2 regions of the Halalkalibacter sp. HAAS-P013 genome follow, and region 1 is predicted to be linked to the other one. Evidence: riboswitches for the same ligand, from Rfam matches in the RefSeq annotation. Region 1 holds a riboswitch; the other holds the start of a gene.

Evidence for each region. Region 1 has a riboswitch for thiamine pyrophosphate ahead of tenA (thiaminase II). Riboswitches for the same ligand answer to the same signal wherever they lie in the genome.
Region 2: linked by a shared signal. The riboswitch ahead of thiT (energy-coupled thiamine transporter ThiT) and the one ahead of tenA (thiaminase II) in region 1 are both predicted to bind thiamine pyrophosphate.

The regions. Positions count from the first base shown of each region.
Region 1 covers NZ_JBWQTU010000015.1:53,924-61,485, forward strand. Annotated here, with positions in the region: gene AC1FXP_RS18920 (ABC transporter ATP-binding protein) at 1-1,235, opposite strand, end outside; gene AC1FXP_RS18925 (ECF transporter S component) at 1,219-1,821, opposite strand; gene tenA (thiaminase II) at 1,885-2,571, opposite strand; TPP riboswitch at 2,732-2,833, opposite strand; gene AC1FXP_RS18935 (divalent metal cation transporter) at 3,196-3,729, shown strand; gene AC1FXP_RS18940 (MFS transporter) at 4,065-4,703, opposite strand; gene AC1FXP_RS18945 (CoA transferase subunit B) at 4,845-5,507, opposite strand; gene AC1FXP_RS18950 (CoA transferase subunit A) at 5,540-6,229, opposite strand; gene AC1FXP_RS18955 (LysR family transcriptional regulator) at 6,524-7,405, shown strand; gene AC1FXP_RS18960 (solute:sodium symporter family transporter) at 7,513-7,562, opposite strand, start outside.
Region 2 covers NZ_JBWQTU010000011.1:65,268-72,829, reverse strand. Annotated here, with positions in the region: gene pfkB (1-phosphofructokinase) at 1-124, shown strand, start outside; gene AC1FXP_RS15150 (PTS fructose transporter subunit IIABC) at 140-1,996, shown strand; partial or broken gene AC1FXP_RS15145 (amidase family protein) at 2,252-2,479, shown strand; TPP riboswitch at 2,515-2,614, shown strand; gene thiT (energy-coupled thiamine transporter ThiT) at 2,687-3,256, shown strand; gene AC1FXP_RS15135 (calcium/sodium antiporter) at 3,422-4,381, shown strand; partial or broken gene AC1FXP_RS15130 (IS1182 family transposase) at 4,631-6,089, opposite strand; gene AC1FXP_RS15125 (carbon-nitrogen family hydrolase) at 6,701-7,504, shown strand.

The sequences.
Region 1 (7,562 bases):
TCTTGCTTCTCCCAACCAAGAATCTTTAATCCATATGCCAGCTCTTCTTCCACGGTATCACAAACAAATTGATGCTCAGGATTTTGAAAAACAAATCCAACCTTCCGCATAAGTTCATGTATCTTTAACCCTTGTACCGAAACATCATTAAAATAGATATCCCCTCTATCAGGTTTTAACAGCCCGATTAAAATTTGAGCGAGCGTACTTTTCCCCGTACCGTTTGGACCTAAAACAGCAACAAAATCACCCGATTGAATGGAGAAATCAATGTCTTTTAAAACGTGATGATCTTTATATGAATAAGATACATGCTCGACATGTAAGATTGCTGGACCTAGCGGAGGTAGCTCTTTTGTTTTGATTTCGGTATCCGAAATCCTAAGTTTTCTTTTTTCAAACTCTTCTAACCAATCTTCTTGTGAAAGTGGGAACGTATCCCATTGCATCCCCTTATCTTCTAGGGACTTCGCATAGGCACAAATTTTAGGAACCCAAATGCCTTGTTCCGTTAGTTCATTAAAATGGTTGCTAAAAATGACACGCGGTGCGTCATCAGCAATCACTTCTCCAGTTTTCCCAAGAACGATCACGCGCTCTAAATAAGGTAATACCTGATCAAGTTTGTGCTCAATAAATAACAATGTTTTATTTAATTCAGAGGAAAGCTTAATCATTAATTCAAAGATTTCTTCCGTACTAGCAGGGTCTAAGTTCGCTGTAGGCTCATCTAAAATGAAGACCTCAGGATCCATCGCTATTAAGCAGGCAAGCCCCAGTTTTTGTTTCATCCCACCTGATAATTCTCCTATTTGAGCTTTTTTCCAGTCTGTCAACCCTACTAACTGCAAGCTCCTATCCAATCTCACGTCCATTTCTTCTTTTGAAAGATGGAGATTTTCTAAACCAAAAAGAATTTCATCCTCAACGGTTAACATGCAGAATTGCGTATCCGGATCTTGAAAAAGAATACCGATATGGTGACAAATTTCGCTGAAGCTTAGTTTGATTGGGTCCTTACCGTCAATAGCGACCCTTCCACTCATTTCAGCTTCCATCGATTTCGGAATAATTCCATTGACAGCTAAAGCTAGCGTACTTTTCCCACCGCCACTCGGCCCAAGTATCAGAACTTTTTCCCCTTTTTCAACAGTCACGTTAATGCTTTTTAGCACATCTTTAGTTTGAAAAGGGTAACGTACGGTTAATTCATCAACCTTAAGATACGACATCATGATCTATCCTTTGCCTGCGTTTCTCTTTTCCTAACGCAAAATTATCCAGGACTCCCGTTTTACAGAGCGCATCCGCAATGCTCTTACTTCCCCATCCTGCTAATAGAGCCCCACTAATAAGCATCGTCACAAACATAAGTCCCGTTACAATAGTAGAATATTGACTGTACCCATATAAATAGAAAAGAGTAATAAAGTTCGCAATAACTCCAAACATCCCCGCTAGCATTAACACAGGTAGACGATAGCTTCGATATAAAAAGAGTGCTAAAGCAAGCTCCGCCCCAAGACCTTGAGTAAAGCCAAGAATGAGAACAACACCAGCATTCACCGATCCAACAAGAATTTCTGTAACAGCTGCTATCATTTCTGCACTTAATGCAACACCAGGTTTCCGAATAATGTAAGCACAAACAATCGGAGCCATAATCCAAAACCCTGTAATCAATCCCCTTCCGACTGGCCCGAAAACACCTTCAACAAATTGACCAAAGAATATCCAAACAAGATATAATACTCCAAAAACAACCGAAATCGAAGACATCACAACGATTTCTCTTAAATTTAACCCTTTTGAATTTTTCATCCTAGTTCACCTTTCTTAGGTTGTTCAAAGGGTTCGAGCCCCTTTGAACAACGATCTATGAATCTATACATTCTTACTTTCTTTTTGAACAGGCCACTCTTCTAACTTATACGGCATATCAAAGAACATAAATTCAAGCTGGCAACTTAACACAAAATGTTCTTGCATTTTTCGCTTTTCTTCTTCTGTAGTCTGTTCAGCTAATTCATCAAGCCTTTTTAGGGACATATTCATTCGTGGTTCCTCTTGTGCACCGTAAAAGGTAATCCACTCGAAGAACGGATGATCAGGCTGAGGATTGTATTCCTTCATAATTCGCTCTCCAATATATAAGTAAATCCACGGGCATGGTAGAGAGACAGCAATGATTTCTCCAAGCGTCCCTGATTGAGCAACGTTTAGCATATGGCTAATATAGTGTTGAGCGGTTGGTGCGAGTGGATACCCTTGCAAGTCCTCATACTGTACACCTGCGACTTCGCAGAAATTACGATGTGGATGAATTTCACTATTTAAGATAAATCCAATACTCGCATTAAACATTTCCATGTCTTCACGCTTAGTACATTTGGCCATACCCAACGCTTTCGTTTGGATCATTGCGTTTAAATATTCATAGTCTTGTTTGACATAATGAATCAAGTGTTCCTTATCAACCTTTCCTTCAGCCACTCCTTTAATAAATGGATGGTTATAACATGCTTCAAAAATGTGATTCGTTTCTTGACGTAATTGCTCTGAAAAACTCATAAAAACACCCTCCTATTTTAAAAAAAATCCTACTAGTTCGGACCAAAAAAGGCCGCCCCGAAAATGGAGCGACCTTTCTGAAAAATAAAAGAATAGATTCGTTTCTAATCTTTGAAACTACGACTCGAATCTATGTACATTCGTATTTCTCATAAAATATACTAAGCCTGCTCCACTTTCCTACGCTGGTACTAACCAGATCAGGTTCAAAGGGATGAAGGAAGTCCTTCTCTCAGCCATTACGGCACCCCTAGTGGATTTCTTATTAAGTTGGAACCACTATACCACATATCCCCAGTTTGGGCAAAGTTTTCTTTTACTAACTTTATTCGTTGTGCCCCCCATAGTCTCAACTCACCTCGTTTTATTTGTTGCTCAGAGTCTCCCAACCTTCGCTAAAAAGATCATTATTCTAAACTCAATAAGTGAATAATTCTTACACTGGTTGAAGTTTCTTTTTTCGTATTCACATAAAAAAATAAGCTGTTTCTCATATTCTAAAAAAATACATTAGTAGATAATATAACGACATTACAGAATAATAAGAAAATATAAGTTTAAATTTATTGAACAAACGAAATTGAAAAGTCATAATCCGCATCATAACGGAAGGGCGGAATCTTGATGGGGAATGCAATACGTAAAGTAGATACAGAGTTAGAAATGAAGCCAAAAACATCATCAATAGAAAAAAGACCTTGGTGGCAAGCGTGGGGGCCTAGCGCCATAGTAGCGGCAGCAATAGTTGGACTCGGAACCGTTACAACTGTTTCTGTGACAGGGGCTACTTACGGTTTCCAGGCTGCATGGATTATTGTCCTTGCCTGTTTTATAGCGTACTTTGTACAAAAGCCTGTCATTAAATGGACCATTCAAACCTCGTCCGGGGCAATGGAAGGTGTTCGGAATGAGATTGGAAAAGGATGGGCTATCTTGCTATATATTGCTCTTTTAATAGGGGCTTTAGCCTTTCAGGCAGGAAACTTTTTAGGTGCAGCAATGGTCCTTAATTTCTTTGCTTCAAACGTTCCTTTTGAAACATGGGTTACAATTTTATCCTTTGGGGCATTAGCTATTTCATTAATTGGTGTATATAAATTAATCGAGAATATTAATCGTACAATTATTGTGCTTATGTTATGGCAGCTGCTTTCTTAAGAGCTTTCTCGGCCTCTCTTCCTTTAACTCGCCTTAATCATTAGCATTCTTTCACGACCTTAACCTCTTAACTACCTCATAATTAGCTTTAATCATCACACCAACTCAATCACAAACAAGATTGAATTTCCATCTCAAGCCCTCCCTTTCCCCTTAATTCACAACATATATTTCCTATGCAATAATCGCGGAGTATCAGTACTTTCAGGCCTCAAAAAGCGACATCCAAACACAAATTACCACAAAAACAGACACCGTCTTCTTACTGAAGATAAGTGTCTGTTTTCAATAACTTATATAGTAGATATCTTACTTAATCCCCCAAAAACATTCACCTACTCTTTAAATGCAAAATAAAAATAACAACCATTCAAAACCGTCAATAAAGCTAATCCAATGAAAACATTGCTATACATCATCGCACTCCCCTGTGCAACAGAAAAAGGATTTAGCAAAACTCCACTTTCATAGTCTAAAATCTTCCCAATAATCGCCCCGCCAATGGCCCCAGACATGAAATTAAACAAGTTGTAAATCCCCATCCCCACTCCTATTTCATCTCTAGGAAGAGACGTTGAAATTAACGTCGCAGTCCCCGTCTGAAGGAAAGGAAATGCAATATAACTCATAATAACTACCGCCCCAATAACCCAAGCTGGATTTCCGATAAAGGTCGATAACAAGAAAAAGCCCAAAATCATAAGTCCAAATGCAATATAGACGACTTGCTTTGCTCCCCTCCTGTCAGTTAATACCCCAGCCACTTTTCCAATAAATGCAGCTGCCATTGCAGCAGGAAAAATCGTCAGTCCAATATAGAGCGTATTTAGCCCATTAACCTCACTTAACATTAGAGGAAGCATAAACATCATGCCAAACATCGTCATGATTGCTAAAAAGCCAGAAATAATAGTGGTTCTAAAAGGTCCGTTTCGAAACAAGTCCGGGCGGATAAACGGATTCTCACTACTCAATGTCCTCCCGGCAAATACAACCTACTAAACGAATACGAAAACAATAACGTGTAAAGAGACTTGCACAGAAACATCAAAAAGCTATCAAACACTTTTTGATGTTTGATAGCTTTTAGTAGCTCCTGACCTTATCGTAATCTCTTATGAATACGAACCTATTTTCACTTCATCTGAAATGATCAATGTAGGCTCTGTAGAATTTTGAATATCCTCAATCGTATAACCCTCTGCAACTTCAATTAACTCTAAGCCCTTCTCCGTTACATCAATCACCGCACGATCTGTAATAATTCGATTCACAACCTTTTGCCCAGTTAATGGCAAAGAGCACTTTTTCAAAATCTTCGGTTGGCCCGCTTTATTAACGTGTTCCATAATAACGACGATCTTTTTAGCACCATGAACTAAATCCATGGCACCACCCATTCCTTTAATCATCTTTCCCGGGATCATCCAGTTTGCCAAGTCTCCATTTTCGGCCACTTCCATTCCACCTAAAATAGCTAAATCAATATGGCCTCCTCTTATCATCGCAAATGACTCAGCATTGCTAAAATAACTTGCTCCTGGAATGGCTGTTACGGTTTCTTTGCCGGCATTTATTAAATCTGGGTCCACATTATCCTCTGTTGGGTAAGGTCCAATTCCTAATAATCCATTTTCTGATTGCAAAAAGATGTTTTTGTTCTCAGATATGTAATTAGCAACCATCGTTGGCATCCCAATTCCTAAGTTAACGTAAAAGCCGTCCTGTATCTCTTTTTCTGCTCTTTTCGCAATTTGAATTCTAACATTTTTACTCATCGTTTCTCCTCCAATTTTTTATCCGATTTTTTTTACGCTTGCACCGTTAAACGTTCAATTCGTTTTTCTTGCTTTCCGACAATCAGACCTTGAACGTAGATACTTGGAGTATGAATTTCGTCTGGATCTAATTCACCCACTTCGACAATCTCTTCTACCTCAGCAATCGTTACTTTTCCAGCAGCCGCCATCATTGGGTTAAAGTTTTGTGCTGTTTTTCTATAAACTAAGTTCCCGAGCTTATCTGCTTTCCACGCTCGAACTAAACTAACATCAGCGCTAAAGGCTTCTTCTAATAAATATTCTTTTCCATTAAAAACTCTTGTTTCTCTTCCTTCAGCAATTGGAGTTCCCACGCCAGCCGGAGTATAAAAAGCCGGAATTCCAGCCCCGCCGGCACGAATTTTTTCAGCTAAAGATCCTTGTGGCACAAGTTGAACTTCCAATTCGCCACTGAGTACCTGTCTTTCAAATTCCCTATTTTCACCGACATACGAGGCAATCATTTTTTTAATTTGCTTATTGTTTAAAAGAAGTCCAAGACCCCAATCATCTACCCCGCAGTTATTAGAAATAACCGTTAAGTCTTTTACATTTTTTTCACGAACAGCCTTGATGAGGTTTTCTGGTATTCCAACAAGTCCAAATCCCCCGACCATTAATGTCATGCCGTCTTTAACTTCCGCTACTGCTTCTTCAAAACTAGTATATAATTTTTTCATTTTCCTGCCCCTCTTCCTAATTGGTTTCTTTCAAATAATAGCTACGACGCCTTGATCACTGACGATACATACTCACTACGATCTGAGCCACTTCTCCGTTCTCATTCATGACGAATATCTGGTAACGCTTACAATTAATACTTCATTTATATGCTTTCTCTCGTTCCTCCTTTACCAGAACCTTTTTTGAATTTTCCAATATCCCTTAACCCAAGTTTACAACAACATCTTTTATGAGTAAAATGAATAAAATGAATAAAATTTATTCCGATATTAAATAAATGAGGGATCAACTTGGAACTGAAGGATCTACGGTATTTTATAGAGGTTGTTAATTACGGAAGCTTTACAAAAGCAGCAGCCAATACTTATATCTCACAGCCGACTTTAAGTAAATCGTTAAAAAAATTAGAATCGGAGCTAAAAGTAGAGTTATTTGAACGTTCTACACGAAAATTAAAATTAACGGATGCAGGTAAAATTGTTTATAAACAAGGATTAAAGGTATTAGGAGCTACAAATGAACTCACAACATTATTAGATGATTTAATCAATTTACCGACTGGAAAAATAAAGATAGGAATCCCGCCATTAATAGGGACCCTCTTTTTCCCTGCCATTGCCAAAAGCTTCGGAAAGACGTATCCAGAAGTGATGTTAGAGTTGGTCGAGTTAGGGGCAAAACGGATAGAGCACCTAGTTGAAGAGGGACAAGTGAATGTAGGCATCATCGTTTTACCGATCGATAACAGTAAATTCGATATCCTCCCCCTTATGAAAGAAGAGTTTATGCTTTATACCCATAATAGTCACACCTTAGCCGAAAAAGAAGTGGTTAACATCCAACAACTAGAAGAGGAAAGCTTTATTCTTTTTAACCGGGAATTTGCCTTACATGAACTCATTATTGAACAATGCCAACATGCAGGTTTTCAAGCGAACATCGCTTACGAAAGTTCACAATGGGATTTAATAGCAGAACTTGTAAGTGCCCAATTGGGAATTACCTTGTTACCTAAATCAATTTATACAAAGATGGATCCAAAAACCATTCAAAGCATCCCCTTACAGGATCCTCCCATGTGGGAACTTGGAGTGATTACGAAAAAGGGTCGCTATCAATCTTTTGCGGTTCGAACATTGCTTACGTTTCTATCAGAAGAATTTAATATGTAAATGGAAAAGTGAAAAGGAGTGGATCTCATTATGAGATCCACTCCTTTTCCTTTCATTCTACAATCGGCCTATAATTTTCACTTTTTGAGAAATCGTTTTCAGTTACATTAACTAATTTTTCTTTCTTCTTCAGCAGCATCTGCTTCTAATTTCTTAT
Region 2 (7,562 bases), on a different contig from region 1:
ACTAGAAGATTCCTTTAAATTTGCAGTTGCGACAGGGAGTGCGACCGCTTTTTCTAAAGGATTTGCAGAAAGGGAAAAAGTAGAGGCTTTAATGAGGGAAATTAACATCAATGAATTAGAATAGAAAGGGATGAGTAGGATGAGAATTTCAGATTTATTAAAAAGAGATACAATCGTTCTTAATATGAAAGCTAACGATAAAGCTTCAGCGATAGATGAATTAGTTAAAAAGCTAGACGACGCTGGAAGATTAAATAATGCAGCTGAATACAAAAAAGCAATACTTGCAAGGGAGGAACAAAGCACAACGGGTCTTGGCGATGGAATTGCAATCCCTCACGCAAAAAGTGAGGCTGTTAAAACCCCATCGATTGCTTTTGGCCGCTCAGATAGCGGATTAGATTATGAAGCACTGGATGGTCAACCTACTCACCTATTCTTTATGATTGCTGCATCAGCTGGAGCAAATGAAGAGCATTTAGCAACGTTATCGCGTTTGTCTACGTTTTTAATGGATGAGGCTTTCCGTAATGCTTTATTAGAAGCAAAGTCAGAGGCTGATGTTGTCGCTGCTATTGATAAAAAAGAACAAGAGCAATTAGATAAAGAAGAAGCAGAGAAAACACCGGCAAAAGATGGGTATGATCTGTTAGCCGTTACAGGCTGTCCAACAGGAATTGCTCATACGTTTATGGCGGCAGATGCACTAAAAGATGAAGCGAAAAAACAAGGATTAACTATTAAAGTTGAAACAAATGGTTCTGGTGGAGTGAAAGATCAATTAACTCCAGATGAAATCGAAAATGCTCAAGCTATTATCGTTGCAGCGAGCACAAAAGTGGAAATGGATCGCTTCTCTGGTAAAAAAGTTATTGAAGTGCCAGTCACAGATGGAATCCGCCGCACAAAAGAACTTGTTGATCAAGCTAAGTCTGGGAATGTTCCAGTGTATAAAGGGTCAGGCGGTTCTGGTGGAAACAACGAAAATCAAGAAAAAGGAAAAGCTGGTGGCGGATTTTATAAACACTTAATGAATGGTGTTTCGAATATGCTCCCGTTTGTTGTCGGTGGAGGTATTTTAATCGCGCTTTCCTTCTTAATTGACATTGACCTGAATAATGAGTTTGCACAAATGTTAATGGACATTGGTGGAGGAACGGCCTTTGCACTAATGATTCCGGTTCTAGCTGCCTTTATCGCGATGAGTATTGCTGATCGTCCTGGTTTTGCAGCTGGTATGGTTGGTGGTTTAATTGCTGTAAATGGAGATGCTGGTTTCTTAGGTGGGTTGATTGCTGGTTTCTTAGGTGGTTATATTGCTCTACTTGTAAAGAAATTACTAGCTGGCTTACCACAACAACTGAGCGGTATTACGACGATTTTGTTCTATCCGGTCTTTAATATTTTCTTAACAGGTATGATCATGTTACTTCTTGTTACACCACTTAGCGCGATCAACCGTGGGCTTGAAGGCTGGTTAGGCGGCATGGGAACAACAAATATGATTTTACTCGGAATCATTCTTGGTGGAATGATGGCGATTGACATGGGTGGTCCAATTAACAAAGCTGCCTTTACTTTTGGTATCGCGATGATTGATGCGGGTAACTTTGGACCTCACGCTGCTGTTATGGCAGGCGGGATGGTTCCACCACTTGGAATAGCTTTAGCAACAACATTCTTCAAGCGTAAGTTTACGAAGCAAGAGCAAGAAGCAGGTAAGACAAATTATATTTTAGGTGCATCCTTTATTACAGAAGGTGCCATTCCGTTTGCTGCAGCTGATCCGGGTCGAGTTATTCCAGCTTGTGTGGCTGGGGCAGCAGTAGCAGGTGGGCTTACAGCATTATTTGGAATTGGATTGCCTGCTCCGCATGGTGGAATATTTGTAATCGGACTTGTGTCTGGTGGTTGGTTTATGTATTTATTAGCTATTGTTCTTGGTGCTATTGTGACAGCATTAGTTTTAGGAACTTGGAAGAAGAAGACTGTATAAATAGGGTGATAAGGGCAGTGTCAAAAGGTCAAAAAACGGACCTTTTAACACTGCCTCTTTTTCTTTGTACTTCTTTGCTTCTTACTAGTTTACGTAAAATAAATTCAGTATAATAAAATAATATCATTTCATGAAAGTAGGTCTTTAGATGATCAACCCAAAACTAAAAGAGATTGAAAAGAGTTGGTTATTAGATGCAAGCATTGAAGTTATCCAAACAGGCTGAAAAATGGCCAGTCTTTGCTTATGAAATCGGATAAGACTAGAGAGGATCTTGATATCATCGTTTTTCCTAATAATCTTGGGGCAGCAATTCCAGCAAAGGCGGGTTATCCATCTATTACAGTTCCAGCAGGTTATACAGGAGAAGGAGAACCGGTAGGGATTACGTTCACAGGAAAAGCATTTACAGAGAATAAGTTAATCGAGGTTGCAGCTGCGTTTGAGAAGTTGGGAAATATAAGAAGAAACCCAACCTTTTAGAAGAATATGATATAATATAACAGACAATTTCAAGCAATATCCACTAGGGGTGTCGAGTGACTGAGAGAGGGTAATCCTCAACTCTTAGAACCTGATCTAGTTTAAACTAGCGTAGGGAAGTGGCTGTAATAATGTGAGATTATTTGTGCTCATTTTATATTGACACCTTTCCTTCTCTTGTGGATAAAAACAAAAGGAGGTTTTTTTATGTCTAGAGATCGTTTATTAACAATGATTGAAGTGGCAGTGATGACAGGTTTAGCGATTGTCTTAAGTAATGTAAAGTTTGGGGCACTTTGGGCAATGGGGGGGTCAATTTCGTTGATTATGGTTCCTATTTTTATTATTTCCTTTAGACGAGGTTGGAAAGTGGGTGTAGTAACAGGATTATTAGTCGGATTATTAAATCTGCTGTTTGGGGGATATGTTGTACACCCGATACAGTTAATACTAGATTATCCATTAGCGTACCTTGTATTAGGCTTAGCGAGCATATTCATGTTGAAAAAAGGCTTGGTTCCTAGCACGGCAGCTATTGTATCAGGGTTGTTATTTGCTACGACTCTGCGCTTTTTTAGTCACTTTACATCAGGTGTAGTGTGGTTTGGAGAATATGCTCCAGATGGAATGAATGCCAGCCTGTACTCTTTTTATTATAATATCTCATATTTAATACCGGAGATGTTACTAACGCTTGCCATATTAATTTTACTTTCAAAGAAGTATCCTCAGTTCTTCTTGGCAAAACGTCAAAGTAATGTTTCAGATGCAGCATAAAAGGATTAGGTAAAAAACGGCTTATGTGACGAGGGCACTGAAAAAAGGTAAAGCTGACCTTTCAGTGCCCTCCATGTGAGTCGTTTTTTGTTGGCGTAAAAAGGTTAAAATCTCTTCAATTTGTGTAAATTAAAAAAGATTACAAAATGGACGGGTGATAATAAGATGGTATATCTTTTACTCTTAATAGGCTTTGGGTTACTTATTAAAGGGGCGGATTATTTTATTGATGGTTCGTCTAATATTGCTGCATTGTTTCGTGTTCCACCTCTTATTGTAGGCTTAACAATTGTGGCGTTTGGTACAGGTGCCCCTGAAGCAACAGTTAGTATCATTGCTGCTTTAGAAGGGAATGCGGATGTCACAATCGGTAACATTGTTGGTAGTAATTTATTAAATATGTCATTAGTTGTTGGGATCACTGCATTTATTTTTCCTTTGTCTGTGGAAAGGCCAACAATAAAAAAGGAAATTCCATTTGCTTTTCTTGCTACGGTTGCATTACTCGTAGTTATGAGTGATAGAGTTCTCCAATTTACAAATGAAAATTTTATTACTCGAAGTGATGGAATTATCTTCTTGTTATTTTTTGCTATATTTTTGTATTATGTAATTGAAGCTGCCAGGAATAGCCGTGAAGAGAATATTGGAGAAAACAAAAACATTGACCAAACTGGAGGATGGGGTAAGAACATTCTTATTACATTTGGAGGTTTGGCTGCAATTGTATTAGGCGGATATTTGGTTGTAGAAAGTAGTACGGATATTGCTTTACGCTTTGGGATGAGTGAGACCTTAGTAGGACTAACAATAGTTGCTATAGGATCTTCTTTGCCAGAGCTAATTACATCAATAACTGCTGCAATGAAACAACAAAGTGAGATTGCCTTAGGGAATATTGTTGGAAGCTCAATCTTTAATGTGTTATTTGTCCTTGGGATCGCATCTATTATCTCTCCCTTGCCGGTGAATGATAAATTATTTTTTGATATATTTGTGCTACTTGTGTTAACGATTATCTTGTTTATCTTCTCTCGTACACATTATAAAGTGAAAAAATATGAGGGGATGGCTTTAACGATATTTTATATAATATATTTAATATATATTATTATGAGAAATTAAATAGATAAACAACAAAACCATTGGTAAGGTGGTTTTGTTGTTTTTTAAAGCTGTTTTTGTAAAGATTGTTGCTGTGAAGAAACGTTTTCCTCGTAGGGAAATGGAGCGGAAGTCACTCGACTCCTGCGGGATGCAGAGGGAGGGCACTGAAAAACTTCCGTTTTTCGTGCTAATGAGAATTTGAATTTAAAAAAACAGGCAATTTTCCTCCGTTATTGGGTGAGAAATTGCCTATTTCTTTTCTATTTATTACTCTTTCTCGTTTAAAAGCTTTAGTATTCTCTTGAGATTCACCGCAAATATCGTGGTAGCTGCTTGAATTTGCATAGCAAACAGACCCGAGGATGATGCAATTTTTAACCCGTGTCGATGTTTTAACTCGCTATTTTTTGCTTCTATTTTATAACGTGACTTCTGCATTTCTTTAAACTCTTCTGTTTGTTGAAAGGATTCTTGATCAGAATGTTCCTCTGATTTAATGGTCACATAATATGACTTTGTTTTTGCGCCTTTTTTATAACACCCTTCTTGAAATGGACAGATTTTGCATTTCTCAACATCAAATAGGTATCGAATTCGAGGATTAGTATCTTTCCCTTTTCGTTGATCATATTTTTTGTGAGTTGCCATATGTCCAGCTTTACAAACATACATACCGGCATCTTTATTGAATTCGAATTCATCATTTTTCCGTGTTCCGTCTGTAATGATAGGGTGGAGTTTGGAAACTAGGCTCATGTTATTTGTTTTCGCAAATTGAATGTTGTCTTTATCAGAGTAGGCTGTATCTCCAATGAGTGTATCTATTTCCATTCCTGCTTCTTGGCTTTTTTGAACTAGTTCCTGTAGATACTTTCCATCGCTTTTTTCTCCAGAAGTGACCACTGACGCTGTAATAATTCGTTCTTCGTTCGTCATGGCGAGATGTGTTTTGAAGCCAAAGAAAGAAGAGTTCTCTGTTTTATGTCCAAGTCGTGCATCTGGGTCGTTTGAATAATTGAGATGCTCTGTATAATCTTCTACTACTTCTTTTAACACATTTACTTTCTCTTTAATCGCTGGAATCTGAGCGATTTGCGGTTCTTTTTCCACAACAGAGATGACTTGGCGACAATACTCCAATTCATCCGCAACATCATTAGATGTTGTTTTAGCTGGAACTTCTCCTTCATGGACTCATTAATCTGATAGACAGCTTTTCGAACATTTTTTGATTTTTCTTGTGAAAATTCCTTTGGGATTTTTGATTATAACGAGCTTTTGTATGTGTGGCATCCACGATGATGCTTTTACTCTTTATAATCTCCTTTTCTAAGGCAATCTCGACTGATTTTCGAATGAGCATATCTAATAAAGCCTCGTCTTTAAGGCGAAGCCTTCTGAATTTAGTTAGCGAACTTGGATCAATAACCGATTCTTCAGGTGCCATATTGAGAAAATATTTAAATGACATATCGTATTTAGAACGTTCAACTAAATCAACATCCGATAAATCATAAATCACTTTTAGTAATAGATATTTGAACATACGAACAGGTGGAATTGCATTCCGACCATTATCAAGGCAATAATTTGATTTTAACTCGTTTAGTATGAATGAAAAATCAACAAGTTCATTGATCTGACGAGGCATATTATCTTTAGGGACAGCTAGTTCATAAATTCCCATATATGGACTGAGTGTTATTGTTTCTTCATTTGATATCATTAGATTCACCTACATCTATGTAATACCTAAATTATAAAATAAAATGACAGTGAAATGTTTGATGAAAATTAAACTTCAGACTGTAGACAAAAGGCCTTTGAGTTTCATTTCTCAAAGGCCTTTTTACGCTATTTCTCCTATTTCTTTTGATCGTTGAAGAGTAGGGAATTTCTATCTTTCCGCTCAACAAAGCGGACGGGATGGGAGGGCCGACTCCTGCAGGAGGGAAGGGCAGGTTGAAATCCACCGGCGCAGCCGGTTAGTTCAACGCCCGCCTGCGGAAAGCGTGCCCCCCATCCCGGGAGCGAGGTCAAAGCTCCTTTTCAAGTCCGAAATAAACGAACACTTTTTCAGTGGCCTCATGCAGAGGTAGGGGCGAGACCCCGCAGGCGCAGCCGAGGAGGCTCGGCACCTCCCCGCGGAAAGCGAGTGGCTGGAGCGCAATGGAACGAACATGAGGAGAACACGTATCCCATAAAAACAACTTTTAAGTATGCGAACGCCTTTTAAAATGAAAACCTTGGTTGAGGAAAAGCCATTCTTATTTCGGTTTCTCTTTTAACCAATGATATAATAAAAGGTACATACAAAGTAATTGGAGGAGAGGTAGTATGAAAATAGCTTCATATCAAATGGATATTGTCCCTGGCAACCCTGCTAAAAACCGGGACAAGATAAAAATGTGGGCAGAGCAGATTTGTAAGGAACAACAGCCTGATATCCTTGTCCTACCTGAAATGTGGACGACAGCTTATACGCTACCTACATTGGAAGTGACAATTAAACCAGATAAGGATGTAACGGAGTTATTCCTAGAGAAACTAGCTAGCAAGTTAAACGTAAATATTGTTGCTGGCTCTATTGCAGTTGAGGAGGATGGCGGTATTTACAATAGGTCGTATATACTCAATCGAAAAGGCAAAATTATTTATACATATGATAAGATCCATCTTGTTCCGATGTTAGATGAACATCTTTACCTAAAAGGAGGGAGAGGTTCAGTACAAGTATTTGAGCTAGAAGGGCGTAAGATGGGGATTATTATTTGTTATGACTTACGTTTTCCTGAGCTCGTACGTTCACTAGCGCTACAAGGGGCGGAAGTGGTATTTGTCGTTGCGGAGTGGCCTATGGCAAGAGCTAATCATTGGGAAATTCTCCAACAAGCAAGAGCGATTGAAAATCAGTTGTTTGTTGTGAGTTGTAATCGAGTGGGTACATATGATGAGGTTGAATTCGCAGGAAGTTCAATGGTTATTAATCCTTGGGGGGATATTGTTCATAAAGCTTCTTCAACAGGTGAAGAGACAATAAGCGTTAGTTTGAAATTGGACGAAGTTAGTCGTATTCGCAAAGATGTACCTGTATTTTCGAGCAGAGTTCCAAAGCTATACGTGGAAGCTGATGATAAATAACGTTTAATTAAGGGAGTCATTGAATGGGGTGTTACTAAAACGGAATATTCCCGTGATC